3 regions of the Ruegeria sp. BHSC029 genome follow, and region 2 is predicted to be linked to each of the others. Evidence: riboswitches for the same ligand, from Rfam matches in the RefSeq annotation. Region 2 holds a riboswitch; each other region holds the start of a gene.
What was found. Region 2 has a riboswitch for cobalamin ahead of AC2FML_RS05690 (CbtB domain-containing protein). Riboswitches for the same ligand answer to the same signal wherever they lie in the genome.
Positions count from the first base shown of each region.

Region 1: it holds a riboswitch for cobalamin, as region 2 does, so the genes downstream of both, AC2FML_RS16315 (DUF1636 family protein) here and AC2FML_RS05690 (CbtB domain-containing protein) in region 2, are expected to answer to the same signal.
Region 3: it holds a riboswitch for cobalamin, as region 2 does, so the genes downstream of both, AC2FML_RS12810 (hypothetical protein) here and AC2FML_RS05690 (CbtB domain-containing protein) in region 2, are expected to answer to the same signal.

Region 1 covers NZ_JBXWRU010000006.1:268,447-271,715, forward strand. The annotation lists gene AC2FML_RS16305 (ABC transporter substrate-binding protein) at 1-733, opposite strand, end outside; gene AC2FML_RS16310 (ABC transporter ATP-binding protein) at 730-1,536, opposite strand; gene AC2FML_RS16315 (DUF1636 family protein) at 1,533-1,931, opposite strand; cobalamin riboswitch at 2,035-2,242, opposite strand; gene AC2FML_RS16320 (hypothetical protein) at 2,888-3,187, shown strand.
Region 2 covers NZ_JBXWRU010000002.1:400,424-403,692, reverse strand. The annotation lists gene AC2FML_RS05700 (hypothetical protein) at 1-295, opposite strand, end outside; gene AC2FML_RS05695 (CbtA family protein) at 360-1,058, opposite strand; gene AC2FML_RS05690 (CbtB domain-containing protein) at 1,063-1,233, opposite strand; cobalamin riboswitch at 1,270-1,478, opposite strand; gene cobF (precorrin-6A synthase (deacetylating)) at 1,522-2,265, opposite strand; gene cobA (uroporphyrinogen-III C-methyltransferase) at 2,258-2,986, opposite strand; gene AC2FML_RS05675 (cobyrinic acid a,c-diamide synthase CobB) at 2,983-3,269, opposite strand, start outside.
Region 3 covers NZ_JBXWRU010000004.1:552,314-555,582, forward strand. The annotation lists gene AC2FML_RS12800 (DNA polymerase III subunit gamma/tau) at 1-382, opposite strand, end outside; gene AC2FML_RS12805 (protein-tyrosine phosphatase family protein) at 538-1,041, shown strand; gene AC2FML_RS12810 (hypothetical protein) at 1,045-1,452, opposite strand; cobalamin riboswitch at 1,539-1,756, opposite strand; gene AC2FML_RS12815 (TetR/AcrR family transcriptional regulator) at 1,785-2,318, opposite strand; gene AC2FML_RS12820 (alpha/beta hydrolase family protein) at 2,442-3,269, shown strand, end outside.

The DNA.
Region 1 (3,269 bases), on a different contig from region 2:
TGCGATCGACGACTTCCTCCCAGGTGACGGTCGCCCAGCTTTTCTCGAAATCATCCATGATGTTGACGCCGCCTGCGGCCTCGATCAGAGCGGTCGGCATGGCATAGCGGCCGGCAGTGAACGGCGTATCCTCGCCGCTGTCATAGACAAAGACACGCAGCGGCTCGTCCGAAGGATTCAGGCTGAATGTGATCTCAGCAAGTTCGGCCTTATATCCCTGGACCAGCTTTTGCGCCCTGTCTTCGACACCGAAGATACGACCGAGGTTCAGAAGATCGTTGTACATGTCGCTCATGCTGGCTTTGGGCTTGTCGCCGATATGGATGCAGCTTTCAGTCAGTTCGTAGACTTTGATCCCGAAAGGTTCGAGCGTCTCTGGCGTCACCTCGCCACCCACTTTCATCCCGTAGTTCCAGCCCGCGAAATAGAAATCGGCATCTGCGCCGACCAGCACCTCTTTGCTGGGATACTTGGCCGACAGCTCGGGCAGCTGCTGCACTCCGGCGCGCATGTCCTCGTCCAACGTCTTCCAGCCGGAAATGCCGGTATATCCCACCATTCGGTCGGCCAGGCCCAGCACCAGCATCATTTCCGTCAGGTTCACGTCGTTCGAGATCGCCGCCTTGGGCGGTTCGTCAAAGGTGACGGTTCGATTGCAACTTTGCACGGTGGTTTCCGCGATCGCGGTATTGGCGGCCAAAGCCAAGCCCAGGACTAGGGTGGTCGGTTTCATTCCAAGCTTCCTTCTGGTTGGGGATTGGGGAGTTGATAGGTCAGGTGAGGTTTGTGACTGAGGCTGAGTTGCTCTTGCCGGGCGGTGACATCGAACGTGTCAGAGACCAGCCTGTCACTCAGCACTGTCTGGGTTGGGCCAAAGCCGCAGGGTCGACCGTTCTTCAGAATCAGAACACGGTCGCAGACATCGGCGGCCAGGTTCAGATCGTGCAGCGAGGTGACGATCGTCAGGTCGAGGTCCCGGATCAGCCGCAACACCTCTAGCTGGTTGCGGATGTCCAGGTGGTTGGTAGGCTCGTCCAGCACAAGAATCCGGGGCTCTTGGGCAAGGGCGCGGGCGACCATCACACGCTGACGCTCGCCGCCGGACAGAGTGGCCAGCCCACGGTCGGCAAACCCGTGCAGATCCATTCGGTGAAGCGCGGACTCGATGATCTGGTGGTCACGACTGCCGGGCGTGGACAGGCCTAACCGGTGCGGCACACGTCCCAACGCCACGATGTCGCGCACGGTCAGCGCGAAATCCGAGGGCTGCTCCTGCAGCACGGCGGCAACCTGACGCGCCAGCGCCCGGGGGGCCATTCTTTTGACGGACACGCCGTCCACCAGAATGTCGCCCGAGGACGGACGGTGATAGCCGTAGATCATCCGCAGAAGGGTTGTCTTGCCGGCACCGTTCGGCCCCACAACCCCCATGACCTGCCCGCGCATCAGCGCAAAACTGGTCTCGTGCAGCACCAACGGCGCTCGTTTTCGCGGCGCCCAGGTGACGGTATCCACCGACAGCAAAGGCGCGCTCATGAGGCGCAATCCGCATTTTCCGAAGACGCAGCCATCGCGGCTGGAATGCGGGCCAGCGTCGCGTGGCGAAGCCCGGCCGGGCGGTCGACCGAGCTGCACCATCCATCGCGCAACTGCTGGTACAGCCGGGCGAATTCCACCAATGCCCCGGTCTCTTCAGACGTCAGGCCGCCAAACAGGTAAGATGCCTTGCCCGGCGCGTGATAGGCGACGGTACAGGGTCGGGTGCACCCGGCCATGCAGGCCGCACCGGAAACGTCAAAACCTGCCAAACCGTCGTCTTCGGCCAGCGCGGCGCGCAATCGTCCGATCAGGTCAGGCCCGGGGCGTACGGCTGCGCCCTTGGGTCGGCAAGATAGGCAAACCGTGATGTGATGTGTTGATTGTCGGCTCACTTCGCCCTCCGCGAAATCGCGGGACGGAAAGGGAACCAGTCATGTCAGCGGCGCAAGCCGAAAATGCCATCTTGGCCTCCTTCCGGGACACCCCGCCCGGGTTGAGTTGCGTTTGATGATGGCAGGTCTCCTGACTCGCGATGTATGGCTTGCCCCGCCTTCCCAGACCTATCGGCCCAGTGGCATCCGGGGGTCGCACACCGCCTACAGTTGCGGGGGCAGTCACGGAATTGGCGTCAGAACGGCGCCGCACCGTATTCCCTTTTACCCGACCGCCGAAACGATCGGGAACCATCAGCGCAAATCTCATCCATGAGTCGGGTTGCACTGTCAACGACGTTCTGGGCGGGTGCGTAATGGAGGTATCCAGGCGACCCTTCGGCACCACCTGAGCGACAGACCGGGCCGAGAATCACGTCGTTTTGACCAACTGGATTAAGATAGCTCGGAAGGTCCCGAAACACGGCGGCGCAAGCGGGCCGACTGCCAAGCCTCCGTGAGCGGCCTCGCCTTTTCCCTTTGAATGCAGAAGCCTATCGTTGGAAAGCGTACAAAATTTACGCGCGGAAAAATCATTGATTTATCCTGTGATTGATTCAAACATACGAACTCGACACAACTTTAGCTTTACCTCCGTTGTTGTCGCTGTCGCCCGTTTCGTCGGGCCCTTCCGACTGCTGGAGTGAGTGCTGGCGGTCGGAAGGCATTTTACGAAGATCAGCGTTGGGAGGACGCAGTGCCGGGATTAAATTTACGAACCCTTCCGCGAAAGTTCGCACCGGTTTTTACCCATAATGTCATAACATCAGCACGCTTTGTTCACGGTCCCGGGGATCGGCAGAATATCTGTCTGCCAGCCATGTCATTGGCCGCAAAATCGGGGACCGCTTAGACGTGAGCGCGCAAAATAAGACCACCTATTCCAAAAGTATCAACAAATCTGTGAGGAGAAGAAAATGATTAACAAAGTCACGATGATTTCAGGCGCGACGTGTTTCGCACTGCTAGCGGCCTGCGACGACACCAGCACGTCTAGCGCACCTGCCGAACTGACACCCGCCCAACAGGCGTGTCTGCGAGACGTGGCCAAAACAACCAACAATTCGCAAGTGGTCGTGCTCTCATCCGCGTTCAGCGAGGCTGGAACACAAGTCACCGTTGGGGTTGGAGAGGATCGGGCTCCGTGGAATTGTATTGCCTACAGTGATGGCGCGACAGCTGGTATCGAGTTCCTGGGCGACGAAGGCGCGTTGTGACCCGTTTGATGCGTAGCCGAAATCGGCTGCGCAGCACTGGCTTGATACGCAGAGGTCCGGCTTGGTCTGCAGAATAACCATC
Region 2 (3,269 bases):
CCAGCGAGGCGTTCTCCGGCGAGAAGCGGAAGTTTTTTGGCATCACATGCAGGTTCCAACCCGCCATCGGGTCGGGGGAGACGGCGATCTCCAGCCCCAGCGCGTCCGGTCCGGCGGGCAGGTTGATGGCGGCGCTGTGGTCATGGGCCTTGGCCTCGGCGTGATGGCCGCCATGTTGGGCGGGGTCGGAATGGTCGTGGCCATCGAAGGTGACGCCGTTGGCCGCGGCCAGCACGAACCCGGCACCCCCACCAAAGACCAGACCGATCGCGAAAAGAGCAAGCGAGCGTGTCATCATGTTTCCTTGAAAAGCAAATGACCCGCCGGTTGGGCGCCGGCGGGTCGTGGGATTTCGGAGATCAGGCCGCGGCTTCGACGCGCTTGCCCTCGCTTTGCCAGAAATACCCGGCAAACGAACCCAGCAGCACCCAGGCCACAAGGCCGACGCCAAAGGCGCGTGCTGCGAACAGGGCCCCGATCTCGGTCGGAACCGGCCCGGTGAACACGTCGGGTTCCGGCGCGCCGATCAGGTGCGGGGCCATCAACAGCACGGCCGCAACCAGATAGCTGACGATGTTGCCACCAAAGGCGATCAGCCACATGGCCACACCAGCAGCCGCGACGGTTGCCCACCACCAGATCTGCCGCGCGAACACGTCGGCTGCGGCAACACCCGGAACCTCGGGGGCCAGGGTGAAGCCCGGCGCCAGGTGAAAGGCGATGAAACCGGCCAGGCCCCACAGCACGCCCGTGCGCCCGTCAACAGGGTGGCCTTGCGCATCGGCCAGCGACATCAGGGCGACCAGAACCAGCGCATAGCCGGTATAGGTCAGCATGGTGAACACCACGCTCAGCCCGTCGCGGGTCAGGTCCGAGAACATGCCCGGCAGTTCGGGATGGGCCGAGACGGCTTCGGCTCCGAAATGCACCAGCTCTCCGGATTCATAGAGTTCAGCATGCAGCAACACGGGCTGCACGAATACCAACTGCAGCAGGGCGACGATCAACCCGGCTGCAGCACCAGCGAACAACGCGCTGGTCAGAATGCGACTGAACATTGGTTTAGTGGCAGGGGAAGCCGGTTGCGTGGCGCACGTCATGCGCGGCGTCATGCAGCGCCGATGCCTGAACGTGACCAGCCAAGGTGATGATCCCCAGGCCTAGGGCTGCCGCGAACACTGCCGAAAGAATGCCAGCGCGTGCCGTTGATGCGGTTTGCGTTTGTGTCGTCATTTTCTGTCCTCCTGTGCCGCCGCACCCGACGGCCGGTGTTTCATTGTTCGCCTGGCAGGTCTCCTGGCTTGCGGGTCAGCGCCTCTGTTCGCCTTCCCCCCGAACGGATCGGGAGTGGCTGGTTGAACAGGGCTCACCGCTTACAGTCGCGGGGGCGGCTTCGGATTTGACCTGCGCGCAGGCCGCACCAAATTCCCTCTTAGCATCCGGATGTCTCCGGCAGGACCAGACCCGTCCATTTAGACGTGAATGCCGCTGTGGCGCAATCGCCATTTGCGACCTTTCGCGTCAATTCCCGCGCTTTTTCAGAACATAGATATCCATGATCCACCCGTGCCAGGCGCGGGCCTCGGTGCGGGTGCGCAGGATCTCATCGGCCACATCGGCCAGCAGACCTTTGATCAGGATCTGCTCGGGCATACCCACGTAAGCCCCCCACCAGATGTCAAAATCGGCCATGTCCAGCATCTGGAACGAACATTCGCCATCCAGCATCACCGCAACCGTATCGGCGTCGCTGGGCCAGCCCTCGTCGCGGATGCGCCGGCCGGTGGTGACCAGATAAGGCGCGCCGATCTCGTTGATTGGCATGGCATGGGCCGCCGTCAGCGCCTGCAGCGCCGTGATGCCGGGTATCACCGTGGTGTTCGGCTGCGGGTCCAGCCGCGCCGCGATTCGCAGCGAACTGTCATAGAGCGACGGGTCGCCCCAGATCAGCAGGGCGACGGTGCGCGCCTTGGGGTGCCGGGCCATCGCCTCCTGCCAGCGCAGGCCGATCGCGTCGTGCCATTCATCCACGCCGCGCAGGTAGCCATCTTGCGACCGGCGCTCGGGGATGTCGAAATAGGCGATTTGGGGCGGTGTGCCGGTGACCTTGCGGATGATTTCCTCGCGCACGCCGGCCAGATCGGCCTTGTTGGCGCCCTTGCGCGGGATCAGGATCAGATCGGCCGCGCGGATCGCCTGCGCGCCCTGAAAGGTCACGTGGTCCGGGTTGCCGGTGCCGATCCCGATCAAGACCAGATCAATCATCGTCGAACTCCGCCAGCGGACCATAGAGGATCAGCGCTGGCGCGGTGCCGATCTCGGAACCCAGGCGCTCGGCCAAGGCACCGACGGTGGACCGGTGCAGCGACTGCTCAGGCGTCGAGACCGACTCGGCCATCAGCGCGGGGGTATCCAGCGGCAGCCCATGCGCGTGCAGCGCGCCGGCTAGCAGGGGAAAGGTGCGCTTGCCCATGAACACCACCGTCGTCGCACCCGGGTCGGCCAGCGCGGGCAGGTTCAAGTCCTCGGGAAGCTTCCCGCTGACATCGTGGCCGGTGACGAACTGCACGCGCCGCGCGGTCAGCCGCCGGGTCAGCGGGATGCCTGCCGCGGCAGCCGCGGCAATGGCTGAGGGGATGCCCGGAATGATCTCGTAGGCGACCCCGGCAGCGCGCAGGGCCACCAGTTCCTCCTCTAGCCGTCCGAACAGGCCGCCATCGCCCGATTTCAGCCGCACGATCCGCTGGCCGGTCTGGGCGTACTCGACCAGCAGGCGGCTGACATGGTCCTGCTTGGGCGAGGGCCGCCCGGCGCGCTTGCCCACGCCCACAAGGTCGGCCTCCTTGCGCGCATGGCTCAGGATCGGCCCGCTGCTGAGATCGTCGAACAGTACCGCATCGGCCTTTTGCAGCCGGTCCACGGCCTTGAGGGTCAACAATTCCGGGTCGCCGGGACCGGACCCGATGAAGGAAACGAAACCGCTCATGCGCTGGCCTCTGCGATCAGATGGAAGAACGTACCGGTGACATGTCCGCGGCGCGATCCGGTCTGCGGACCTTCGGCGCCTTCGGCGTCAAAAACCCGTGCCAAGGGCACGTCGGGCTGCTCGACGATCGAGGAATAGTGGAACTCGTGCCCCCGCAGCGCGGTCCCGGCCGAGAACCCGGGCATGTCGGCCAGCAACTCGGCCCGGCGATAGCCCAGGTTGAACTTGCGCTTCTCGTACGAGGTGACCAGACCCAGCAGCCCGGCCATCCGGTGGCGGGTGC
Region 3 (3,269 bases), on a different contig from region 2:
TGGCGGCGCGATAGCGCACGCTGTCGATGATCTCTCGGATGTCGTTCACGCCGGTGCGGCTGGCGGCGTCCATTTCCAGCACGTCCACATGGCGACCTTCCATGATGGCCACGCAATGCTCGCACTGGCCGCAGGGTTCGGTCGTTGGGCCGCCATTGCCGTCGGGTCCGATGCAGTTCATGCCCTTGGCGATGATCCGGGCCGTGGTCGTCTTGCCGGTGCCGCGGATGCCGGTCATGATGAAGGCCTGCGCGATCCGGTCCGCCTCGAACGCGTTTTTCAGCGTGCGCACCATGGCATCCTGACCGACCAGGTCGGCAAAGGTTTCCGGGCGGTATTTTCGGGCGAGAACCTGATAGGCGGGGCTGGACTGTGTGGTCATGTCTGCTCTGACGGATTCGTACTGACGATGCAGGGTAGAGTTCCAGGTGCCCCGCGTCCACAGCACCGGTGCAGGTTTTTCGCTTTGGCGAGCGCGCGGTGTGAGGCATACTGCGCGGATCAATTTCAATCAGCCAGTTTCGGGGGGAACGTCTGATGACAAATCTTGTGGTTCATGCATTGCAGGTGGGCGGCGGTACGCTGGCCCTTACCTCGGTTCCCGGCGGTGGCGGCGACTATGAGGGAGATCTGGACCTGATTTCAGCCTGGGCGCCGGGGCTGGTGATTTCGATGACAACCCTTGCCGAACTGGTTTCTGTGGGTGCGGGCGAATTGGGCTGTGACATTCATCGGCGCGCCTGTCGGTGGGCGCATCTTCCGGTCGCCGACTTCTCGGCGCCGTCGACCGAGATATCCGGCCGATGGCCCGAAGTCAGCGCCGCCGCCCGCCATGCGCTGTCGGGCGGCGGGCGGGTACTGGTCCACTGCCGGGGCGGTTGTGGGCGGTCTGGCATGGTTGTTCTGCGCTTGATGATCGAGAGCGGCGAGCAGCCGGAACAGGCCCTGAAACGCCTGCGGGCCGTACGCCCCTGCGCGGTTGAGACTGATGCTCAGATGGACTGGGCCGTCGCCCCAGCGCGCGAGGCACTGGCGACCTGACATTCAGGCGGTTGCGCGGAACTCGCGCTCGGCCCTGACCACGGGCATGATCGCCGTGGCCTGCAGCATCGCACAGGGTCGATCACTGATGACCTGCGCAGGCAGGGCGTCGCTCTGGTCGTCAAACAGCATGTCGGCGTAGGTATCAAGGCAGTCGGACGGGGTGTCGGCGGCCGCTCCGCAATACACGCGGATCCGTTCGGGACGTGCATCGAACCGCGCCGTGCAGCCATGTTCGCAATGGGCCAGTTCGCTACTGCCTTCCACTTGGAAGTCGGGGGATGTAGCCGCCTGCGCCGTCGCCATTGCCTGCGCGATGGCCCGTGCCATGCGCGCCAATGCCGGGCAGGTCTTTCCGGTGCGCTGGCAGATGGTTGCCGCGAATTCATGGGTATCGGTCTTCCAAATCATGTTGCGCCCTCCGCGCGCTGGGCGAGGTGGATTTGGACAGACGCCGGTTTCAAGGCCAGACCCTGCCCGGACACCCCGTCCGAGTTTCGGTTTCACGTTTGATGGCAGGTCTCCTGACTTGCGGGTCTTTGCTTTGCCGACCTTCCCAACCTTGCGGTCAGTGGTATTTAGGCATCGCTCTCCGCCTACAGTTGCGGGGGCAGTCGCGGCCTTGGTCCGCTCCGGAGTTCCGGGTTGGACCGCACCGTGTTCCCTTTTCATCCCGGACCGAAACGGCACGGGAACCATCCCCTCATCGCTAGCGGTGTATCCGGGATCGAGTCAAGACGGTTTCAGCCCGGTTGCCGGAGTGAGTCCCAAGGGAGCAGATCAGGCAGTCTGCGCAGCACATTCGAATCCCTGCGGGCACGGGCCAATTGCCAGCCGCCTTGCATCACGATGAACAGGGTGTCCGCAGCATTTTCAGGGTCGGAAACTCCGAACCGCGCGGCGTGGTTTCGAACTTCGATGATCCAGCTTTCATACAGACGGTCTGCATGTTCCCGAAACGCGCGGTTGTCGGGGCTTTCGAACAGGGTGGCGGCGATCGGGCAGGTCTCCCATTGGGCCGAGGTGTCGAACAGCTTCGCGATCTTGTGGCACAGGGTGGTGACCCCGTCGCGAAAATCCGCGGCGTCGTCGAATGCCGCAGCGATCATGCTCAACATCCCGTCCGAGGCCCAACTGGCCGCCGCCAGGGCCAGATCCGGCTTGCCCTTTGGAAAATGGTGATAAAGCGAACCCTTGGGGGCTTGCGCTTCGGCCAGCAATTCCGCCAGACCGACACCGTTATAGCCCGAGCGCTGGAACAGTCGGGCGGCAGTCACGATCAGGCGATCTTTGGTGTTTGGTGGACGTTGGGTCATGCAGGCCAAATATTGACAGGCCTAGACCAATTGGTCCAGACACAAAGTATTAGACCGATCGGTCCAGAGTGTTTGGAGGCAAAGATGTTGGATTCGCAGCACGCGGTTGACGTGGAAGACTTTAAGTTTCCGTCGGGCCAGACCCAGCTGGCGGCGCGGCTTTACACTCCGGCGGTCGAGCCGCAAACCGTTGTTGTGCTGAACGGCGCAACAGGAGTGCCACGTGACTACTATCAGCACTTTGCTCGCTGGCTGGCCGCCGAGCGCGGTATGGCTTGCCTGACATATGATTACCGGGATTTCGAGCATTCGCTGACCGGGCGGCTGAAAGACTCGAAGGCCACGATGGCGGACTGGGCGCTGATCGACATGCCCGCAGCGCGTGCCGAGATGCGCCGTCGATACCCGCAGGCAAAACTGTGGGTGATCGGGCATTCGGTCGGTGGAATGCTGGGTCCGCTGCAACCGGAAATCGAACAGATCGACCGGATGATCTGTGTGTGCGCAGGTTTGGTGACGGTGGCCGATCACCCGTGGCCCTACAAGGGCTTGGCGACTCTGTTCTGGTATGGCCACGTGCCACCTCTGGTGCGTCTTCTGGGGTACCTGCCGGGGAAACTTCTGGGATTCGGAGCCGATTTGCCGGCGGGCGTCTATTGGCAATGGCGCAAGTGGTGTACATCGCCCACCAGCTATCTGCCCGAATTGGGAGACACGCTTCCCCAAGCGGATTGGAGTCGGGCGAACGCCACGGCGGATATCATTGCGTTCGAGGATGACCAGACTGTGCCACCGCCCGCCGTCTGGCGGCTGGCTGAACTCTATGGTCCGACCGCCCGTCGGCATTTGTTGGAGCCGAGGGATTTCGGACTGTCCGAAATCGGTCATATCGGCGCCTTCGCCCGGCGCAGC